4 regions of the Clostridium malenominatum genome follow, and region 1 is predicted to be linked to each of the others. Evidence: riboswitches for the same ligand, from Rfam matches in the RefSeq annotation. Region 1 holds a riboswitch; each other region holds the start of a gene.
What was found. Region 1 has a riboswitch for cobalamin ahead of ABDZ69_RS04905 (ABC transporter substrate-binding protein). Riboswitches for the same ligand answer to the same signal wherever they lie in the genome.

Region 1 (5,617 bases):
CATTATATTTAGGCTGTGCCATAGCCCCTACAGGATAGGTTTCAATGGCTCCATCTAATTCTGGCAGCATAACAGATATCATCACTTCTGATGTGCTACAGCCTTGAATAGAATTCTCCCATTCCTCTTTTGTTCTTCGTGACATAAAATAAGGATGGAGATAGGGCACTTTTGCCTCCTTAAGAAGATCTATTCCTCCTTGAAAATCTCCTCCCATGGGCCCTGCACCAAGTCTAAAGGACATAAAGTTTAGTATTAAATCCACGGGTTTTGAGGTGGATTTTAGAATAAATTTTGAAAGCTTTTCTTTATTTTTCGAGAAAGCGCCTGAAACAGCAATAGGTAATACATTGGCAAACTCCTCTATTTTATTCTTAATTTCACCAATACATCTTGAAGTATCCACAGGGTATATGTGACTATAAAACAAAATAGCTACTATAGGTTTATCTTCTTTAAAAGGATAGTCTTTTTCGTATACTTCAAAGCTTTCATAAGACTTCATAGTTGATGGATGGCATATGCTTGCATCTTCAACTTCCCTTGGCTCTTTAGGTTTGGGTATATTTTTAAAGCCACCATATTCTCTAAGGATTAAATACAGCATATTTTGAATATTTTGCTGATCCGCTACCTTAAAATATTTCATTATATGAGAATAGTTTCTCATATCCATTTTTGTATTTTCGCCCCTTGACTTCATGGTCTCAGCAGTAAATTTCCCAAGCCTTAAATACTCCCTTCCAGAGTTTCCATAGGGAATTATATCCCCCAAACACTTCTGAAGACCCTCATATACAGAATTTATAACAGTTGGTGGACTTCCCATAAGGTCTACAAATACTAAATCACTAGTTTTTATGTCCGTAATCATATTTTCACTTTTCACATGGTCCATCTCTGAAGTTCCATAGTAAAGTTTAAGTTCAAGAACATTTTCATAGTTTAACTCTATTTCCTTCCCCGCTTTTATTAAATTTTTTATAGCAGGTGCTGATACAGTTATAAAAGTTATCTTCATTTACATCCCCCTTTCTACCATTTAAACTACTCTTTTGGCATAAAAAATTGGCTTATTAGTTTCTTTATCTTGTGTTATTTCTGCCTCTACCTTAAACACATCCTTCAATACATTGCTTTCTAGCACTGTCCATGGGTCTCCCTTTTTAAATATTTTTTTATCTTTTATAACTATAAGTTCATCAGAATACCTAGCTGCATGATTTATATCATGAATAACCATTACTATAGTTATGTTTTCCTCCTTATTAAGCCTTGATATAAGCTCTAGTATTTCAAGCTGATGGCATATATCAAGATAGGTAGTAGGCTCGTCTAGTATTAGTATTTCTGGTTTTTGTGCTATGGCCATAGCTATCCAAGCCCTTTGTCTTTCCCCACCAGAAAGGGCATTTATCTTTCTGTTTTTAAAATTACTAAGACCTGTTTTTTCTATGGCCCATTCCACTATTTTGTTATCCTCATTAGCTATACCCTTCCACCACTCTTTATGAGTGAATCTTCCATACTGAACCAACTCTCTTACTGTTACATCGCTGATGGTTTCATTGCTTTGGCAAAGTAGTGCCATTTTTTTAGCTATATTCTTTGTTTTCATTTTAAATATATTGCATTCATCTAGAAGTACTTGCCCCTTATCAGCCTTTATACTTCTTGTTATAGCACGAATTAAGGTAGTCTTTCCCGAGCCATTTGGACCAATTATAGAGTAGATTTTTCCTCTCTCTATATTAAGATTTATATCATCTAAAACTTTGTAGTTTTTATAACTTACCGTTAAATTTTCAATCTTTAATACACTATTATCCCTCATATGAAATCCCTACCTTCTTAACAAATATAAAAAGAATGGTGCTCCCAGCACTGCCATTACAATGCCTACTGGAATTTCCGTTGGACTTAATACCGTTCTTGCGAAAACATCGCTAAACATCAATAACACTGCCCCTAAAAGAGCTGAAGCAGGAAACATGTATTTATAATCATTGCCTAGTATAAGCCTAATACTATGAGGAACAATAAGCCCTACGAAGCCTAAAAGTCCCACCACACTTACAGATGAAGCTGCAAGGAATGCAGCTAGTGCTGTAAAACCAAGTCTTGTCCTCTCTACATTTAGACCAAGTCCCCTTGCTACATCATCTCCTAAAATCAAAATGTTAAGCTTTTCAGAAAATATTATAGCTAAAGCTATTCCTATTATTGTATAAGGCAAAATAGTTCCTACCTCTGGCCAGCTTCTAGCTGATAAACTCCCATTCATAAAGGTAAGAGCTCCATGGACTCTATCACTATAAAATACTAAGGTTCCCGAAATTCCCGCTCCGAATAAAGAAGACACTGCAACCCCTGCTAGTATTATTCTTGTGGGCTGTATTCCACCCTTCCATGCCAGAATATATATAATACTTGCTGCTAGCATGGCCCCTATAAAGGCCGCAATAGGTACCAATCCTTGATACTGTGGTAAAACAACTAATATTACGATTCCAAAAAGCCCTGCTCCGCTGCTTATGCCAATTATGCTTGGATCTGCTAAAGGATTATTCATTACACCCTGTAAAATAGCACCTGCCAATGCAAGATTTACCCCTACCAATGCTGCAAGTATCATTCTAGGTAGCCTTATATTCCAAATTACCATCCTTTCAGCACTTCCATCGTCATTCATTATCACTTCAAATATACGCCTTGCTCCCACCTGAAGAGTGCCTTTTGAATTACCTAATATGAAGCCTGCTAGGAGAAGTACCGCTAATATGAATATTACTGTTATTTTGTATTTCTTACTGTCTTTAATTGAAATATTATTTTCCATACCACTCTGTCAACTCTCCGTATACTTCAGGGTATACACTCCTTGCCATATATTCTATAGCTTCATTGTAGTAAGGCCCTGCATTATAGAGAAAATACTCTTGTGGCAAATAAACTACTCTTCCCTCCGAAATCCCCTTTACTCCCTTCCATACTGGGTTGGATTTAAAGTGATTTTCCATAGATTTTTTAGCTTCTTCATTGCTGGAAATCATGCTAGTAACTAGAACATAATCTGGATTTTTTCCAACTATGTACTCTATATCTAAAGGTGTTGTTTCTGAGCCTATAGTGTCTGCTGGAAGATCTGATGCAATATTTTTAAGCTTTAAAATCTTAGCCACATCTCCTGCTATGCTGTTATCAAGCTTCACTGCTAAGGATTTAGATGTTACATATAAAATCACCACTGACTTACTTTCAGAGGGTAGCTTTGATACAAAAGCTTCCTTTTCATTCTTAAGCTCCTCTATTTTTCTTTCAGCCTCTTTTGTATTATCAAGTATTTTTCCAAAGGCTTTATAGGTTGAAATTACATCATCAAAACCTCTTATGTGAGTGGTAATTACTTTAAACCCCATGTCTTTAAGTTTTTTTGCCTGGGTTGATTGAGTTCCTACTTGGGCAATAATTAAATCTGGTTTTTCAGCTATAATGGCTTCCATATCTACAGAATAAACGGCACCTACTTTAGGAAGCTTCATGATTTCTTCCTTGTATTCAGGTATAAGCTTTATATTTTCTGAAACATCGGAAGTACACACAGATTTCCCACCCAAATCGTACCAAATATTAAGAGGAGTTCCTGATAACACAGCCACTTTTTCAGGTTTTTTATCTAAAACAATGTGATTTTTTAAATAATCCCTTATAGCTAAAGGGTAAGTTTCACCTTTTACATCTATTGACAGCTCCTTATCTGTTGCCTTGTCCACACTTTTTGAATTACTTAATCCACCTACATTAGAGGTTTTAGCACAAGCTGTAAAGCTTGTTAATAATAAAACTACTAACACTAAACTTAAGACTTTTTTCATATCCCTCATCCTCTCTTTAAAATAAAAAAGATTTCAATATCGAACCCTACGATTATTGAAATCCTGAATCTTTTTTATACATACATTTTGTTATTAAGTAAGTTAAATAATTAAAATAAAAATCCTCCTGACAAAGCATCAGGAGGATAGTAAATACAAAATGATATAGAAATAAATTTCCAAACACTATCTATCGCTCGTAGAATTCTCAGTGTAATAAACAGGCAGGTCTTCTGGCTTAAGTATCATAGCCTTTTGCATCCTTCCCAGTTTCCCAGTGGAATATTGCAAAAAACTCCTCTATTACAGCGGCGGGACCGCGTGGGATTCAAACCCACTTCCCTTTTAATTAACAGATAAAAAACTCTGTTAAACCTATTTTCCAAATATTTAATTTTCATGTATACTCTAACACACTATGAAATAATAATCAAGCTATTTTTAATATTCTATATTATTATCTTAAATGTAGATTATACGAAAATTTTGTCTGTCTAATTTACTCAAAATAGTTCCTTATATGTTATAATTTAGAGTATAATAATTATTTCATAAAATATTATGCTCAGTAGTCCAGATAAATTAATATAAAAATTTGCAAGGTATAGGATGGTGCTTATGAAGAATAAAAATTCCAAACACAATATAGTAAATAAAACTAAATTAATTTTTATTCCTTTAATTGTTGCCTTAATTTCTATTTTAAGTGTGAGTAGCGCTACTTTTTATATAAGCAAAACCTCATTGTTAAAACAAATGAATGAAGATGGAATAAACCTTGTAAAACAAGTGGCAAATCAATTATCAGATAATCACAATTCCTTAGAAACAATTAATGAAATGTTGGAAGATAAAATAAGAGTAGCTTCAAATGTACTTATAAAAAACCAAAATAATTTAAGTAATGAATTTTTAAAAGACCAATTAAAGAAACTAAAGGTGGATGAATTACATTGGATGAACAAAGAAGGAAAAATACTTTATTCAACAGTGGAAGGATACATAGATTGGATACCATATAAAGGTCATCCCCTATATGATTTTGTATTAAGTGATAACCTAGAGCTAATGGAAGCTATAAGGCCGGATGCAAAGTTTGGCAATTTTATGAAATATGGTTCTGTAAAGAATATAGATGGAAATTTCGTACAAGTAGGTATTTTAGCAAATAATATTGAAACGTTAACTAAAAAGTTTTCTTATCAAAATCTTATAGAAGGTTTGATGAAAAAAGAGAATATTATCTATGCACTTTTAGTGGACAATAACTTAAAGGCTATAGCAGACAGTAATAAAGAAAATATAGGAATTATTTATAAAGACGATGAAACTTTAAAGGAGGCTCTTAAAGGAAATACCTTTGCTAAAGAATGGTATTATGATAAAACTCAGTCCAAGGTTCTTGATATAGCAATTCCTGTTTTCCTTGAAGGCAAAATCACAGGAGCTATTAATATAGGACTTTCTATGAACCAGGTTTACTTGTTAATATATAAAAACTTTTTCATATCTTTAATTATTACAATTTCTATGGGTGCCATTCTTTTTATAATAATGCGCAAAAACATTATTGAACCAGTAAATAAATTAAATGAAAATATTATGGAAATAGATTTAGAAAACAATTTAGATTATAGATTACCTTTATTTAAAAATGACACCTTCTTTGGAATTTCTTATTCCATAAACAAAATACTTAATGAAACCTATATGTATTTTCATAAGCTTATGGAACATCAAGT
Region 2 (5,617 bases), 150 kb from region 1:
CACCATTTATACTTCCAAAAGTCCATTGTACTGCTGATGCCAGTTGATGGTCATCAGCGTAAAAATGGATAGTTGAGGTTACTGCACTAAATAGATAATTTATGGCTATACCAGATAGTATTATTGCTTCTGGTTTCATTCCTAGTTTTATGGAAATAGAATATACAAATATTGCACAAAGAATAGCGAAAATAAATGCATTTGAAATAATCCCTAAGTTACTATTGGAAAACAAGCTTATTCCAAAAATCATTGCTATAGACGCTCCACAAGCCGCTGCTGAGGATATCCCTATGGTAAAAGGGCTTGCCATAGAATTTTTAGTAATTCCCTGCATTATAGTTCCCGATACAGCAAGTCCCATTCCAGCTAAAACAGATAAAATGATTCTTGGAAGCCTTAAAAATACTATTACCTTTTGTTCCATATTAACTGAATTATTAGTTATAATATTTTTTATAGCACTAAGTATTTCTTTTAAAGAAACATCTACAGCTCCCACTCCTGTAAAGATAGCCATAAGTATGATGGTTACAATAATACTTATAGGAATAAACAAAAGTTTTATTTTAACTTTTTTATCATATTTTCTTCGTATATCACTTTGGGATATATTCAATGATGCCACCTCAATTTGCTTTACTTTATTTCTTTATTTCTGGGTAGAAATGTCCCTGTAAATTTTTAAACCCTTGGAAGTCTTCAAGCCATTGTCTATATATTTCATCAGGATTCAAATCCTTAAGTTGTTCAGGGTACATCCATTTAGCCATATATACAGCCCCTATTAATTTAGATGCTCCACCATGGCCAAACTGTGACATGGTATATACATTGTTATTTTTTACAGCATTAGTTTCATCCCAGCCTGCACGTTTTTTAATATCTTCAATTGTTTTATCCATTAACTCTTTAGACGGCGCCTCATATAATCCTGTGCCTTTTATAGCTTTATCTGGAGTAACATTTTTAAATATGAAGTCTGGATTCCTTTTTACTATCTCTTCTGAATCTACCTTTTTACCATGCATATCTTTAGGTGCATCTTCAAAAATATTTATTCCCCCAGAGTAGTTTATCATGTTAGCATAATAGTCTCCTGGGAAAGATGTATTATATTCTGTGGTACTTTCAAAATACACCTTCTTCTTTTCAACATCTTTAAGAGCTTTTTTTATGTACTCAATTGGCTCATTAAAATATTTTATAAACTTTTCCGCTTCTTTTTCTTTATCAAACATTTTACCTATGTTAGTTATTTGATTTTGAAAATCTGCCGTATCATATCCTGAAATAACAAATACCTTTATTCCAAATGGCTCTAGTTTTTTCTCAGCTTCTTCATAAGATCCATTGGCAGGAAGAATTAGTACTTCTGCACCTAATTCAGCTATTTTCTCATAGTTAAGATCCTTTGCATCTTTTCCGATAGTGTTTTTAGGGTCAAATTGTTTCCAATATTCTCTATCTTGGGCAGTACCCATATCTACTGCAATTACACCATTTATGGCTCCACAGGCACGAATAAGTTCGCTATTGTATCTATTAGCTACTACTGCTTTTTTTACTGGGAAAGGCAATTCTACCTTTCTTCCTACGTTATCCACTAATATAATTGTGTTATCCTTATCTGCTTGTTTTTCCCTTTCATCCTTGGCACAACCAGATAAAACGAAAATAGGTATTAACATTAACACCAAGATAAATTTAAAAAGTCTTTTTTTCATAATAAAATCCTCCTCTTAATTAATATGTGTAGGTAATTTCATGGAAGGGCTTATTATTTTTACTCAATAAAAAAAGGCTACTCAAAAAAAGTAGCCATAATTCACACAAATAAAATTTTAACCGCTACCTCCCACCGAGATAAATAATTAATTTTTATAAGGCAGGTCTCCTGACTTCAATTTCATCCTACTACCTTACCTTCCCAATTTAATAATCAGTGGCTATAAGGGTTCGTCCATTTTACAGTAGCGGGGGCTGTGTGGTTTTAACCAACTTCCCTATTAATTACATATGTAAACCTTATATTAATATTAAGTTTTATTTCATTGTCTATACTAATACAATTAGTAATTGTTGTCAATGCAAATTTTGTAATATTTCATCCTGCTATTTTTATAATAGGGCTTATGTTAATGACTTTTTCTTTATAATTCTAAATTTCTAATACTTTTTCATAACAATAAAAAGTTTTTTCTTTCCCCAAAAAACTCATCTCTCCAATAAGCTTATAACCACTTTTCTTAAAAAATCCGTTCATTTTTATATTCAATGAATAGGTATCTGTTTTTAAATATCTTATGTTATTTCTTAGTGCTAATTCATGGGCAAAGTTTATAAGTTCCGTTCCTATTCCCCTTTGTCTACGGTTACCACTTACAGCCATTCTGTGTACAACCAATGCATCTTCATCTAAGGACCAGTTTAATTCTTTATATTCATCAGGCTCTTCTCTGTTAATGCAAGCGAATCCAAGAAGCTCACCTTCTTTTTCTATTACATATAAGTCACCTTTTTCTATATCCTTTGCAAAATCTTTTTCCTTAGGATAATTTTCATCCCACTGATAGTTATTATAGGAATGCATTTCAACAATAGTTTCCTTAATAATTTTCATAATAACTTTTAAGTCTTCCCTATTTGCTTTTCTTATCATAATTACCACTCCATCTATACTTTTTCATCTGTTCTCTGCCTTATCTAAAACTAGTTCTATAATTTCTTCAACGGGCTCTATACCATAATACATGGCCTCCGTCATTGGTGTTCTTTGAGTTTCTAACATTTTATTATTCTATTCCTCTCGTCCTTTCCCTGAATCTCTTAATTCTATTAGGTCATCAGGATAAGGGGCGAAAAAACTTTGTTCTAGCATCTCTGTTATTCCAAATCTAATGGCATAGGATTTTATCATGTATAAACAAGTACTTAAGGGCAATTTGCCTTCCCTATATTTTTCTATGGTATCTCTTATAAATTCCTTTTCCTCTAAGGTTATATATTTTGAAAACAGAGCCATAGATTTATTTAGAACATTTATATTAGAAGTATACCTAGCATTTTTAGAAAAAGCCATTTTTAAATGTCTTTCATACTCCTCTAATACTTTTTCCACTTTATACTTTTCATGATTTGCTACAATGTTCCCTAGTTCCTTTAACTCCTTTTGATTATATGCCATGAGAAGCATTTTATTTCTACTGTGGAATTTAACTAGTTCTCCCATGGTATTAGCATTTTTTATCCCTCTAAAAGCAGCATTTATATAAATTCTGGTTAAAAAGTGTTCCCTAATTTTATAATTAGTCAGCCTTCCTTCATCCTCTATAGGATAATTAGGATAGTTTTTAATAGCTGCTTCTGCAAAAAAGCCTACTCCTTTTTCAGAACTTGAAGCTTTTTCTCTTCCGTTGTATATTTTAACCTCTTTAATACCACAAGAAGGGGAACGGCTCTTTAGTATGAAACCATCTATATCCTTAAGCTCTCCTATAAACTCTTTAGAAAACTCTACCATATCCTTTGTAAAGTCTCCTCCTGTTTTAGGTTGGATTAAATATAGCTCTTCCTTTTCTTTAATTATTCTTAAAGATTCCCTAGGTATTGGCAGTCCAATTTGGACTTCGGGGCAAACTGTAATAATTTCTACTTCACCTTTTAGCTTTTCTATAAAATCCTGAGAATTCATCTGTCCATCATATCTACAGGCTTCAAATCCAAGACATCTACTTACACAAATTCGTGGCTTTTCAAAGTTTATCATATATTCCCCTCACTTTTAATTTAAATTTACTCTTAATTACTATCCCTCAATAATTCCGCGAATTTCTTCTTCCACACCCCTTAATTCTCTTTCAAAATCATTAAGATTTCTTCCTAAGACATTTAATAATTTATTTACATTGTCGGAGGTAGCATATACATTGTTCAAGGAATCATTTATTCTTGATTGTACAACCCAGTCTGATATGAGCCCATCAAAGAAGTAATCTGCAAAGGTTGCAAAGGAGCCTACATTTATGTCTATATTTGAGGACAAGTTTACATCTGATAATTCTCTTCTAAATACTCCAAGAAGTCTTTGAGCTTCATGAACATAGTTTTTAGCTTCATCTATTTTTGAATGTTTTGCTGCTGTAGCTAAAAATCCTCCGCCAAGCATATCCCATTGTCCCCAGCCCTTTGCGCTTTCTAAGGAGGATATAACTTTACCGAAGGCTTCTCTAACTCTTTCCCCTGCATTTATGGCTTCCTTTGTTTCTTTAATATTTGATTTTAAATCAGAAGTTTTTTCTGTAAGTTCCATTAATTTTTTAGCCTTTAAGTCATTTCCTTGTAAAATTAATTTTTCTTTGCTTTTCATTAATTCTTCATATTGCTCATGCACATTAGCATACTCATTAAGCTCTTCATTATAAGATATTAGCTCCTTTTCCAAGGTAGTTATTAAACTACAGCACTCTTCATATTTAAGCTTAGCCCCCAAATATTCCTGCCTTTCCTTTTCAAGTTGCTGCTCTTTATTTCCTAAAACAGAATAAAATAGCCCTGTAATACTTAGAGACTGGAGCCTTTCAACATCCTTTTCCTCATCCTTTAAAATTTTATGTAGCTCATTTTTTTTAGCTATCTGGTTGTTTAGTTCTTCCTTAGTTCTTTTTAAAAGATTTTGTAGTTTTTCTTTTCTTCTCATTTTTTCTTTGGCAGTAGAAATATCTTTATTTAACTCTTCAAACATATAAATTTCCCCTTCCCATGATAATCTTCACTTTATATACTAATTATAATATATATTTAACCATATGGTGATATAATATATCTATAAGGAGGGATGATCATGAAAATTGTACAATATTTTAAAAATATACTATCTAGTCTTTATTTAAGTTTAAGAAGATTTCCTTTTACCATATTGCTTTCTGCTTCTATTGCAGCTGTACTTATAGCCATACATGAAATTAGACCTTCCGAGGATAATTTGGCTAAAGTAGCCATGGTTTTAGCCCTTGGTATTCCTCTTTCTCTTTCTATAAAGCTTTTCTTTGAGAAGAGAAACGAAGAAAAGAGCCCTAAGCTTTTAATTAGCTACGGTGTGGGTGCTATAGCTTTAATTGTATATTACCTATTTTTATTAAAAGGCGATATGGGAATGGTGACTACTACAAGATATATGGCTGTTAGCTTAGCTTTATACATGACCTTCTTGTTCACCCCTTATTTCCCGGGAAAAGATGGCTTTGAAATGTATGTGATACAGGTGGCTACTGGATTTTTTACAACGGTAATATACTCCGTAGTACTTTTCGGTGGACTTTCAGCAATTTTATTTGCTATAGATAGACTTCTTGGAATAGAGGTTTTAGGTAAGGTTTATTATTACACTTGGCTTTTTGTAGTGTTCCTCTTTGCGGTGTCATATTTCCTATCTGGAATACCGCTAAAGGATAAAGTAATATCCTCAAAGGCTTATCCAAAGCTTTTAAGAATACTTATTTTATATATTGTAATGCCACTACTTACAGCCTATACCCTAATACTTTACGCCTACTTTGGAAAGATTATAATTACACAAACCTGGCCTGTGGGTCTGGTTTCCCATTTAGTCCTTTGG
Region 3 (5,617 bases), 480 kb from region 1:
TCTTATCTGGAAAATATATATTTATGAAGTGAGTTTTATCTTCCATACTCTCAGCGATACCTATTTCAATATGCCTAGATTTAAAATACTCTCTCATTTCTTCCAATTCTTCTATTAGTCCATCAAAATCCTTTTCGTATATAAGCTTAAAACATTGCATATTCCTCACTCCTTTCTATAAATAGTATGTGTTTAATTATTAGCTATATTCATAATGAAAGAACATAAATATCGACAATAAGTTAATTATAATTTAAAATTAATATAAGATAGTATGGAGGTTTTTATGAAAAATTATGCAATAGTCGATTATCGAATTGATGATGAAGAAGAAATTAATTTATTAAATTTAGGTTTTCAACCCATTAAATGCCCTCCTAATCCTAATATTTATAAGGCAATATGCGGTCATCCAGATATTTTAATGCATATCGTAGACAATGAAAATATAATTCTTCACAAAGACATAGAAAACTCTTTTTTTAATTTTTTTACATCCTTAAATTTTAAAGTATCTTTGTGTAAAGATAGCCTGGGAAGTAAATATCCTTTAAATATTAAATTGAATGCTGTTAATTTAAAAAGCTATTTTATCCACAATATTAAATATACAGATGAAGTATTATTGGAAATGACTAAACATAAAAAATTAATAAATGTAAAACAAGGATACACCAAGTGCTCTACTGCCATAGTTAATGATAATGCCATAATCACTAGCGATATCGCCATTGCAAGAACTTTAGAGGTTGAAAATTTTGATGTATTACTACTTCCACCAGGCGATATATCCTTACCGGGGCTAGACTATGGGTTTATTGGAGGATGCTCTGGACTTCTCGATGAAAATAGATTAGCTTTTTTTGGAGACTTGAATTACTACTCTCATGGAAAAGACGTAATTACCTTTCTTCATAAGCATGGGGTAGAACCAATCTACTTAAGGAAGGGTAAACTTATAGATAGGGGATCATTATTTACAGTATCCTTAAAAGACAAATAAAGCATTCAAACTAAAGTTTGAATGCTTTTGTTTTGGAGGCGCCACCCAGATTTGAACTGGGGATAAAGGTTTTGCAGACCTCTGCCTTACCACTTGGCTATAGCGCCGTAAAATTTGGAGCGGAAGACGGGACTCGAACCCGCGACGTTCACCTTGGCAAGGTGACGCTCTACCACTGAGCCACTTCCGCATGTATGGTGGCTCGACCAGGAATCGAACCAGGGACACGAGGATTTTCAGTCCTCTGCTCTACCGACTGAGCTATCGAGCCATACTTAAATTATCGCTTAAACACAATTTCTATTATATAAGCCAATTGGTAATTTGTCAACTAGGAAAATGCTTAGCGTCTTCCAGTTTTTTAGTTCACTACTTGAATATTTAATTAGTTAAGGAAGAAATCCCTCAATGGATTTCTACCAAAACTAAATAACTAAAACATTAAAAACCTAAAAAACTATTTCCTAATGTCCACCAAAAATTCACTATCTTCTATGCTTGCTTCTTGCAAAGTTGCCATTTCATTCATTATTGCCAAAGCTGATTCTATAATGGAAAATTGTAGGGGACAACCTGATCCTTCCCCTAATCTCATTTGCATATCCAAACATGGTTTTAAACCAATTTCATTCATTACATATTTTGATCCAGGCTCTGCTGAGAGATGTGACGGAAACATAAAGTCCTTTACTCTTGTATTAAGTTTATAGGCACATAGTGCTGCGGCACAAGAAATTATTCCATCAATTACTATAGGTACTCTATTTTTAGCTGCCCCTAAAAAGCATCCACAAAGTCCTGCAATATCAAATCCCCCTACCTTAGCTATTACATCAATAGGATCTTTTATATCTGGATTATTAAGCTTAATAGCTTCCTTTACTACTCTCTTTTTATTAATAAAGCCTTCTTCCGTAAGTCCTGAACCCATTCCAACAATAGAATCTGAATCCATTCCAGAAAAAACACTAATAACTGCAGCACTGGTTGTAGTATTGCACATTCCAGCTTCTCCAGTGCCAAACAAATCATATCCTTCTTTTACTAAGTTGTCCACTATTTCTATACCTACTTCAATAGCTTTAATAGCTTCTTCTCTTGTCATTGCAGATTCCTTTGCTATGTTTTTAGTTCCGTAGGCTATTTTTTTATTAATTATTTTGTCATTATTAAAATTACCATTTACTCCTATATCAACTACAGTTATATCTGCTCCTACATTTTTAGATAATACTCCTATTCCTGTTACTCCTTTGGTATAATTATCTGTTATTATTGCAGTTAACTCTTGAGGACAAGCTGAAACTCCCTCTTCCCACACACCATTGTCAGCACACATTATAATTGTATTTTTCTTGTTTATTTTATTCTTAACCTGTCCAGTTATTCCTGCTATCTTTACTGCAATTTCTTCTAATTTGCCTAAGCTTCCTATAGGTTTGCTTAAACTATCCATTCTTTCCCATGCCTTTTTAATTGCCTCTTTGTCTCCTGACGATATGTTTTTTAAGGTTTGCTCTAATAATATCATATGTATCCTCCTCAATAAAAAAAAATTACCTCTACCCAAAGGTAGAGGTATTATAATCCTCAATATATTTTCTCTTCCCTCCGAAGAACAAAATCGACTCAATTTTAGGCAGTTCTCCTGGCTCAAGCATCATTCTCTTCCCTCCTTCCCAGAAAAACTCCAGTGGATGCGGGATTCGTTCGCTTATACAGTAGCGGGGGCTGCAGTGGATTTTTACCACTTTCTCTTTTAAACTATTACAGCACCTAAAATTATTATTAAGTTCAATAAAATTATATTCCTTTTTATTTAATATTACAAGTTATTTTTTTATCACATTCTCAATTATTTATTTTCATTTAAAGTTCTTAATATTCTTCCAATCTCTTCATTAGTGAATTGGTAACTACTGTTACAAAATTCACATTTTAACTCTTCAGTTTTATTATCATCATATAATTCTTGCAAATCATCTTTTCCAATACTTAGTAACGCTCTTTCAACCTTTTCCCTTGAACAATTGCATTTATATTCAGGAGTGAAACTATCTAATATTTTTAAATCCATATCTTCAAAGATAAATTCTAATATTTCTTCAATAGACATACCTCTGTCTATAAATTCTGTTATGGAGGCCACTTCTTCAAGTCTATAAGTTACAAAATCTGCTGTTAATTCTCCTGCTCCAGGCATCATTTGTATTATAAATCCTCCAGCAGCTTTAATACTTAAGTTCTCATTAACCAAAACTCCTAATCCAACAGCAGAAGGAGTTTGTTCTGATACTGTAAAGTAATACGCTAAGTCATCTCCTATTTCTCCGGAATAAATTGGAACTTGACCTACATATGGCTCCTTTAACCCAATATCTTTTATTACTGTAAGAGTTCCATCTTTTCCTATAGCTCCTCCTACATCTAACTTTCCTCTAATGTTTGCAGGTAAATCTACTGCTGGATTTCCTATATATCCTTTAACTTGACCATTAGGATAAGCAGTTGCTATAACTCCCTTTGCCTCTCCTCCACCATTCATTTGAATGGTAAGTTTGTCTTTATCTGACTTTAACATAGCTCCCATCAGTGCACCAGCTGTTAACATTCTACCTAAGGCTGCTGCTGCTGTAGCACTGCAATTATGTATCCTTACGCCCTCATTTACTAAGTCTGTAGTAATAGCTCCTATTATTCTTATCTCACCATCTTTTGCGATAGCTCTAACTAATTTATCACCCATTTGTTTACCTCCAAAATAAATTACTTGCCTATTACATAGGCTATTCTTTCCGTAGTATCTTTTATATAATTCTTTTCATAGTTATCTAGTATATGAAGTATATTTAATTTACTTTTTTGGATAGCTCTTTCTATTTCCTCTTCTCTATAAGCTCTTTCCCTGTGGACTTCATCAAACCTATTATAACTTTCTCCCTTCTTTAAAAAAAAAGTTAAATACATGTCCACTATCTCCTCTTCAAAAACGTTTTCCCATACATAGAATAAATCTTCTTCATCGTAGGTATAAGTATTGTTACCCAATATATTAGATAGTTTATAATATGAGTTCATATCAAATATAAATAATCCACCTTCATTCAAATGAAGACATACCCTGTTAAAAAACTCAATTAAATTCTCATATTCTAATATATAATTAACAGAATCTAAACAACAGGTTATCAAATCAAATTTTTTCCCTGATAAATCTAATTCTACTATGTCTTGGCATATTAGATTTCCCAGTATATTTTTCTCTCTTAGTTTTATTTCACACTCTGATAACATGTCTGGGGATAAATCTACCCCCCAAACATCTGAAAAATTTTCTCCTATAATTTCGGTAATATTTCCAGTACCGCAAGCTAAATCTAAATAATTCATCCTATTTATTTTGTATTTATTACAATAATCTAAAATAATTTCTGACCATTTAAAATAATCGATATCCTCTTTTACTAAACCGTCATATATATTTGCAAAATTGCTATAGCAGCTCATGAAAGTTTCTCCTTTGTGAATTTAATGGTACAGATTAAATATTATATATTATCTTTCTGCAAGTCAATATTTTTAGGTATATTTAATTCTTTTTTTCTCTTAGTCATTAAACCTCCGACTCTCCCAGTTTCTTCAGAGGTCAAGGAACTCCAACCTAGTTTTTCTACTTTATCTCTAAGTCCCAATTCATCAGCTATTTCATATTTTATTTTCTCTCTTAACTGTTCCATTTCAGTTAATTCTTTGTTAGCTTTCAATTTTTCTTTAATAACTTTTTTAAGTGGTGTCTTTCCCATACAAATCCCTCCCTATAAAGTATTTTTTACAGGAAGGGATTAATTTATTCATGAATATAATAAAGGTTGTAAAATTCTAGAATCTCTGATTTCACAAAGCATTCTAATCTTCTATAATTTTACAACTCTTTCTTTCATGTGCTATATGAGGAAATTCCTATGGAATTTCTACAACAATAAAAATTCCATAGGAATTTTATCTATAATCTATTCATCTAAAAAACTATATAACTAAAAACTAAAATAAGAGAGAGGGTTACCTCACTCTTATTTTTAATTATTCATTAAATAGATGACAAGCTACAAAGTGATCTTTTGAAACTTCTTTAAGTTCAGGTATTTCTTGTGAACATATTTCCTTAGCATATTTACATCTAGCCACAAATCTACATCCTGGTTTAGGATTTATTGGGCTTGGTACTTCCCCTTCAAGCATAATTCTATGTCTATTTTTTTCCACCTCTGGATCAGGTATTGGAATAGCAGATAGTAATGCTTGAGTATATGGATGCTTAGGATTTGCATAAAGTTCCTTACTCGATGTTAATTCCACCATAGTGCCTAAATACATAACTCCTACTCTATCAGATATATGCTTAACCATAGATAAATCATGAGCTATAAATAAATAGGTTAATCCAAGCTCTCTTTGAAGCTTAATTAATAAATTTACAACCTGAGCTTGAATGGATACGTCAAGAGCTGATATAGGTTCATCACAAACTATAAACTTAGGCTCAACAGCCAATGCTCTAGCTATACCTATTCTCTGTCTTTGTCCCCCTGAAAACTCATGAGGAAATCTTGAGGC
Region 4 (5,617 bases), on a different contig from region 1:
GTACTGCAACAATGGTAACCTCTCTATTTAAATACTTTACCGTATCTAATATTTCTAGTTGATGTTGCATATCTAAATTAGAAATTGGCTCATCTAGCAAAATTATTTCACTTTCTTGAGCAAGGGCTCTAGCGATTATAACCCTTTGACGTTCTCCACCACTTAGTTCATTTATATTTTTATCTTTTAAATGCCAAGTATTTGTCATCTCCATGACTTCATGAGCAATCTTTAAATCCTTCTCTCCCTCATTTTGAAAAGCCTTCAAATAAGGGCTTCTTCCCATAAGTATAATATCTAGAACGGTGAAATCAAAATCTATATTTGTATTTTGGGGAACGGAAGCCATTTTTTTTGCTAAATCTCTTACTTTGTAAGAATTAATTTCTTTTCCATCAATATATATACATTCTTTTTGGGGAGGAAGAATTCTAGCTATATTTTTTAATAAAGTAGTTTTCCCAGAACCATTAGGACCAATAATGGAATAAAATTTATTTTTTTCTAAACTTATATTTATATCCTGTAATATTTTTTTATCATCATAGGAATAATTTAAATCCTTAACGTTTATAGAGTAAAAGCTATTTTCCATTATTACATCACCTTCTTTTTATTTCTTATTAAAAGATATATGAAGTAAGGAGCACCAAAAATTGAAGTAATAGCGCCAACAGGTATTTCCGCCGGTGGCACTAAGGTCCTTGCTAAGGTATCGGAAATTATCATAAAAACTCCTCCACCTAAAGCAGTAAAAGGTAGTAATACTCTATGGTCAGGTCCTACTAAAAGTCTTATCATGTGGGGAATAATAAGGCCTACAAAACCAATAATTCCACTCATAGACACACAAGCAGCTATAATAATAGAAGAAATAGTAAGTAGTAATTTCTTTATTTTATCCACTTCAATTCCTAAAGTAGAAGCAGTTTCATCTCCAGTAAGCATTACATTCAAATCCTTAGAAAAAATAAATATAATAAAACCACCTATTAACACAAAAGGAAACAATGAAAAAACAGCTTTCCAATTGGCAGTGTTTAACCCTCCCATGGTCCAAAATATTATTTTCTCCACCTGTTCTCTATTAAATATCATAATTAAAGATATTAAGGAAGAGAGGAGAAATCCTACTGAAACTCCAGCAAGGAGCAAAGTATTTGTAGGAAGTTTGGTTCCAGTTTTTGCAATACTATAAACCAAAAGAGTAGTAAGTATGGCTCCAGTAAAAGCAAAACTTGTAACTCCGCTAACTCCTAGTATAATTGCAATAGCAGCACCCAGGGCAGAGCCAGAAGAAATTCCCAGCACATAAGGATCTGCCATAGGATTTTTAAATATTGCTTGAAATACGCATCCAACTATTGATAATCCAGCACCCACAAGGGCTGACAACATAATTCTAGGTAATCTTAAATTTAAAATAATTAACTTATGAGTATTAGAAATTCCCTCTAAGCTAATATATTTACCTACAAAAGGTATTTTAGAAGATAGTATCTTCATAGACCCATAAAAGCTTATGTCTGCCACACCAAGAGTGCTAGAAATAATAGTTAAAGCAAATAATATTCCTATTAGTATAATCAATAAAAATTTATTATGTTTTCTTTTATTTATATAAGACATGAGATCTCCTTATTTAAAAGCTTCAGGATGAATTATTTTAGCTAATTCCTCTAAACCATCTGCAAGCCTTGGTCCTTGTCTATCTAGCATATTATTATCTATTTCAAAAAGCTTTCCATTTTTTATAGCCTCTAGATCTTTATATCCATTAGTTTTTACGATTCTCCCTTTAGCATCAAAATATTTTGGAACAATAACCATGCTAGGATTTTTTTCTAAAACTTTTTCTATAGAATATTTCCATCCTTTAGCGTCGTCTGCTATATTTTTTCCCCCAGCCATTAGAATCATTTTATGGATAAAGGTATCTCCAGTAGCAGTAAAATCTCCATATTGACCAAAATCTATTACATAATATAAGGAAGGAGTATTAAGTCCCTTAACTTTTGAAGCTACATATTCCACTTTTTCCTTCATATTATTAACTACTTCGTTAGCTTTTTCCTTAGCATTTAAAACTTCACCCATTTTTTCTAAGGTGTTGTATGCACCTTCAAAACTATCTTCTCCATAAAGGGCAACAACTTTAACTGTTAAATCTTCTAACTTTTTAAGTACATCCTTTGGAAAATGAGTAGATGCTATTACTATATCTGGTTTTAATTCAAGGATTTTTTCAATACTTGGGGTTTGTAAACTACCGACGGAAGCTACGTTCTTAACTTCTACAGGATAATCACAAAAATCTGTTCTTCCAACTAATTTATCCCCTTTTCCAAGAGCATATATTGCTTCAGTAACGTTAGGCCCTAAGGAAATAATTCTTTCAGGTTCTTTATCTATTGTCACTTCTCTATCATAAGAATCTTTTATTGTTAAAGGATATTTTGTAGTAGCTATATTTTCTGCATTGTTTTTATCTTCTACTTTATTATCCTTTCCGCAAGCTACAAGTGAAGTTATCATGATTAATGATAAAAATACTACTAAGACTTTTTTCAATTTGTTCATTTTTTTCCTCCTTAAATATAGACAAAATAAAAAACCCTTATCTTCAAGATAACGGTTTAAGTTCATTAAACCATTAGCTTATCCGCGTAAGCTAAAGCGTCACTAATTCATAGGCAGTTCTCCTGGCTTAGATTCATCGCCTTTTAGCTCCTTCCCCAAAATTTGAGTGGATTATGCTAAAGACTCATCAATACAGTGGCGGGACCGCAGAAGATTAAAGCTTCTTTCCCTTTTAAACCCATAGGGGTACCTATAAATATTTTTATTTAAGTTGAGTGTAACACTTATTCATTTCCATGTCAATAAATCACATAAAGTGATAAGGCTATTTACACTATAAGCTTCCATTGGTAAAATGAAAATTAAAACTATATAAATTATGAGGAGCATATATAATGGAGGTTATAGTAAAATACCCAGGAAGTTTTGGAGAAATAGTTCAAGGTAAAGTTGGTGATATAGATATTTTATGTTCCTGTCCGATTAATATGTATACTGAGGTTAAGATATTTGAAACTAATAAGCCTAAATTAAGGTACAATTACTCAAAGTCTTCTATGCTTATAGAAAATCTACTCAAAGAATGGCGGGAAGAAAGGTATATAAGCAACTTAGATATAGAAATAAAATCAAATATTCCCACAGGAAAAGGCTTTGCTAGCAGCACAGCAGATCTTTGTGGAGTGTATCATGGTTTATTAAAGTTGTTTAATAAAAAGTATAATGCGGATGAAATAATAAAACATTGTATCCAAATTGAACCTACGGACAGTATTATATTTAATAAAATGACTTTATTTGATTACAAAAGAGGACTATATAGAGAAACCATTGGAGAATATTTTCAATTTAATATTTTAGTCTTTGAAGGGGAAAAACAAGTTGATACTTTGCAATTTAATAAAACCCCTCTTCCGCCATTAAGTAATATTGAGGATTTAATGCCTATATTTAAAAAAGGAGTGGAGGAAAGGGATACAAAAAAGATTGCATACTGCTCTACGGAAAGCATAAAACGAAACAATGAAAGATTAAAATATGAGATTTTAGAAACTATACTTAAAATTAAAGATGAAATTAATGGACATGGCATTATTGGGGCACATAGTGGAGATGCTTTGGGCATAATATATGAAGGAGAAGTAGATTTTAAAGTTTTAGAAAAATACAAAAGTTGCCTTAAGGGTTATAAAACTTATAAAGTAAGAACTATAAAAAATTCGTAGGGGGATAGTCATGGGAGTAAAAATAATTGGTGTGGTTAGTAGTATACAGATGCATAGTCAAGAAGGGTTTTCAAGCTACGAAAGAATATTTGCAAACAAGGACTATTTACAAGCTGTTGAAGAATGTGGAGGAATTCCTTTAATACTTCCTATAACTGAAGATTACTTAAAGGTAAAAGAGCAGGTTAAATTAGTAGACAAGGTGATAATAACTGGAGGAGTGGATATTAATCCTTTTTATTATGGTGAAGAATCAATTTTTAATAATGGAACAATTATGCCTGCAAGAGATAGCTATGACTTCATGATTATAAAGGCCTGTGAAGAGTTAAACAAGCCAATACTAGGAATATGCAGAGGATTACAGTCAATTAATGTGTATTATGGTGGTACTTTATATCAGCATATACCAGATGTAAAAGGGAATCATCTACAACACTCTCAAAGGTCTGATTATCATGTAGCTGTTCACAAGATAAGAATAAATGAAAATACAAAGCTGCATTCTATATTAGGCAAGGAAGCAGAGGTAAATAGTTTTCATCACCAAGCGGTAAAAGGTGTGGCAAAGGGTTTTAAAATAAGTGCGGTTTCTAGCGATGGAGTAATTGAGGGAATTGAAAATATTGAGGGAAGAACTATTATGGGTGTGCAGTGGCATCCTGAAAAGATGTATTTAAAATATGAAAATATGAAAAATATATTTAATGCTTTCATTAATGATTACGAATAAGAAAAAACTACTTGCATATTGAGTTGTTTTTCTATAAAATAAAGTATTCATACCTTTGAGGATGAATACTTTTTTAATACGCACAAAGGAGAAAAAGATGAGTAAGGATTTAAAAAATATATTGATAACAGGATTGGCTTTATTTTCTACATTTTTTGGAGCAGGTAATTTAATTTTTCCTCCAACACTTGGTTTTATTTCTGGAGATAAGTGGGCCATTACTGGGCTAGGGTTTTTAACTACATGTATTGGTCTGCCAATGCTAGGGATTATAGCAGTTGCTTTAGTGGGAGGTAGAACAGAGGATTTAACAAGTAAAATATCATCAAATTTTGGTAAAATACTTTGTTCTATAATTATGTTAACCATAGGTACATTATTTGCTGTACCAAGAACAGGGGCGACTACCTTTGAATTAGCCGTACTTCCCATATTTCCTGGGGCAAATTCAATAATAGTATCCATAATTTTCTTTGGAATAACCTATTTTTTTGCAATAAATGAAACCTCAGTGGTAGACAAGATTGGAGCAATACTCACTCCATTTTTATTAATTACTTTAGGAATTATAATAGTTAAAGGCATAATATTTCCATTAGGTACACCTATAAATACAAATATACAGGGAGCTTTTTCAAAGGGTTTTACTGAAGGATATCAAACCATGGATGCTATAGGCTCCATAATTCTGGCTCAAATGTTTATTGGGGATTTAGCTCTTAAAGGATATAAAGATAGGAAATCTCAAGTAAATATAACTATAAAATCTGGGCTAGTATCTGCAGTATGTCTTGGAGTAGTATATTTAGGACTGTTATATATAGGTGCTACATCTAGCAGTATAGTCTCACAAGACTTTACAAGAACAAGTATACTTGTATTTATAAGTCAAAGATTATTAGGGGATATGAGTAAGATAATATTTGGAGGAGCCATTGCAGTAGCTTGTTTAACAACATCTATAGGCCTTACAGCTACTACAGGAAATTACTTTAGTAAGCTTTTAAACAACAAAATAAGCTATAAAACCATTGTTTTATTTAATTGTTTAATAAGTGGATTTATCGCAAATTATGGT

Region 2: linked by a shared signal. The riboswitch ahead of ABDZ69_RS04180 (ABC transporter substrate-binding protein) and the one ahead of ABDZ69_RS04905 (ABC transporter substrate-binding protein) in region 1 are both predicted to bind cobalamin.
Region 3: linked by a shared signal. The riboswitch ahead of cobT (nicotinate-nucleotide--dimethylbenzimidazole phosphoribosyltransferase) and the one ahead of ABDZ69_RS04905 (ABC transporter substrate-binding protein) in region 1 are both predicted to bind cobalamin.
Region 4: linked by a shared signal. The riboswitch ahead of ABDZ69_RS16310 (ABC transporter substrate-binding protein) and the one ahead of ABDZ69_RS04905 (ABC transporter substrate-binding protein) in region 1 are both predicted to bind cobalamin.

Annotation. Positions count from the first base shown of each region.
Region 1 is NZ_BAAACF010000001.1:981,755-987,371, reverse strand. Features, by position in the region: gene ABDZ69_RS04920 (cobaltochelatase subunit CobN) at 1-1,021, opposite strand, end outside; gene ABDZ69_RS04915 (ABC transporter ATP-binding protein) at 1,043-1,834, opposite strand; gene ABDZ69_RS04910 (FecCD family ABC transporter permease) at 1,844-2,839, opposite strand; gene ABDZ69_RS04905 (ABC transporter substrate-binding protein) at 2,829-3,875, opposite strand; cobalamin riboswitch at 4,082-4,269, opposite strand; gene ABDZ69_RS04900 (EAL domain-containing protein) at 4,494-5,617, shown strand, end outside.
Region 2 is NZ_BAAACF010000001.1:834,014-839,630, reverse strand. Features, by position in the region: gene ABDZ69_RS04185 (FecCD family ABC transporter permease) at 1-619, opposite strand, end outside; gene ABDZ69_RS04180 (ABC transporter substrate-binding protein) at 645-1,727, opposite strand; cobalamin riboswitch at 1,871-2,046, opposite strand; gene ABDZ69_RS04175 (GNAT family N-acetyltransferase) at 2,162-2,662, opposite strand; gene ABDZ69_RS04170 (YbgA family protein) at 2,801-3,769, opposite strand; gene ABDZ69_RS04165 (synaptonemal complex protein 1) at 3,809-4,744, opposite strand; gene ABDZ69_RS04160 (DUF4153 domain-containing protein) at 4,844-5,617, shown strand, end outside.
Region 3 is NZ_BAAACF010000001.1:503,021-508,637, reverse strand. Features, by position in the region: gene ytxC (putative sporulation protein YtxC) at 1-160, opposite strand, end outside; gene ABDZ69_RS02580 (DUF6873 family GME fold protein) at 287-1,003, shown strand; tRNA gene ABDZ69_RS02575 (tRNA-Cys) at 1,037-1,110, opposite strand; tRNA gene ABDZ69_RS02570 (tRNA-Gly) at 1,119-1,193, opposite strand; tRNA gene ABDZ69_RS02565 (tRNA-Phe) at 1,199-1,274, opposite strand; gene cobT (nicotinate-nucleotide--dimethylbenzimidazole phosphoribosyltransferase) at 1,461-2,534, opposite strand; cobalamin riboswitch at 2,625-2,798, opposite strand; gene hslO (Hsp33 family molecular chaperone HslO) at 2,859-3,749, opposite strand; gene ABDZ69_RS02550 (methyltransferase domain-containing protein) at 3,770-4,510, opposite strand; gene ABDZ69_RS02545 (alpha/beta-type small acid-soluble spore protein) at 4,552-4,806, opposite strand; gene ABDZ69_RS02540 (ABC transporter ATP-binding protein) at 5,084-5,617, opposite strand, start outside.
Region 4 is NZ_BAAACF010000012.1:120,720-126,336, reverse strand. Features, by position in the region: gene ABDZ69_RS16320 (ABC transporter ATP-binding protein) at 1-595, opposite strand, end outside; gene ABDZ69_RS16315 (FecCD family ABC transporter permease) at 598-1,629, opposite strand; gene ABDZ69_RS16310 (ABC transporter substrate-binding protein) at 1,639-2,580, opposite strand; cobalamin riboswitch at 2,676-2,849, opposite strand; gene ABDZ69_RS16305 (GHMP family kinase ATP-binding protein) at 2,976-3,806, shown strand; gene ABDZ69_RS16300 (gamma-glutamyl-gamma-aminobutyrate hydrolase family protein) at 3,817-4,539, shown strand; gene brnQ (branched-chain amino acid transport system II carrier protein) at 4,637-5,617, shown strand, end outside.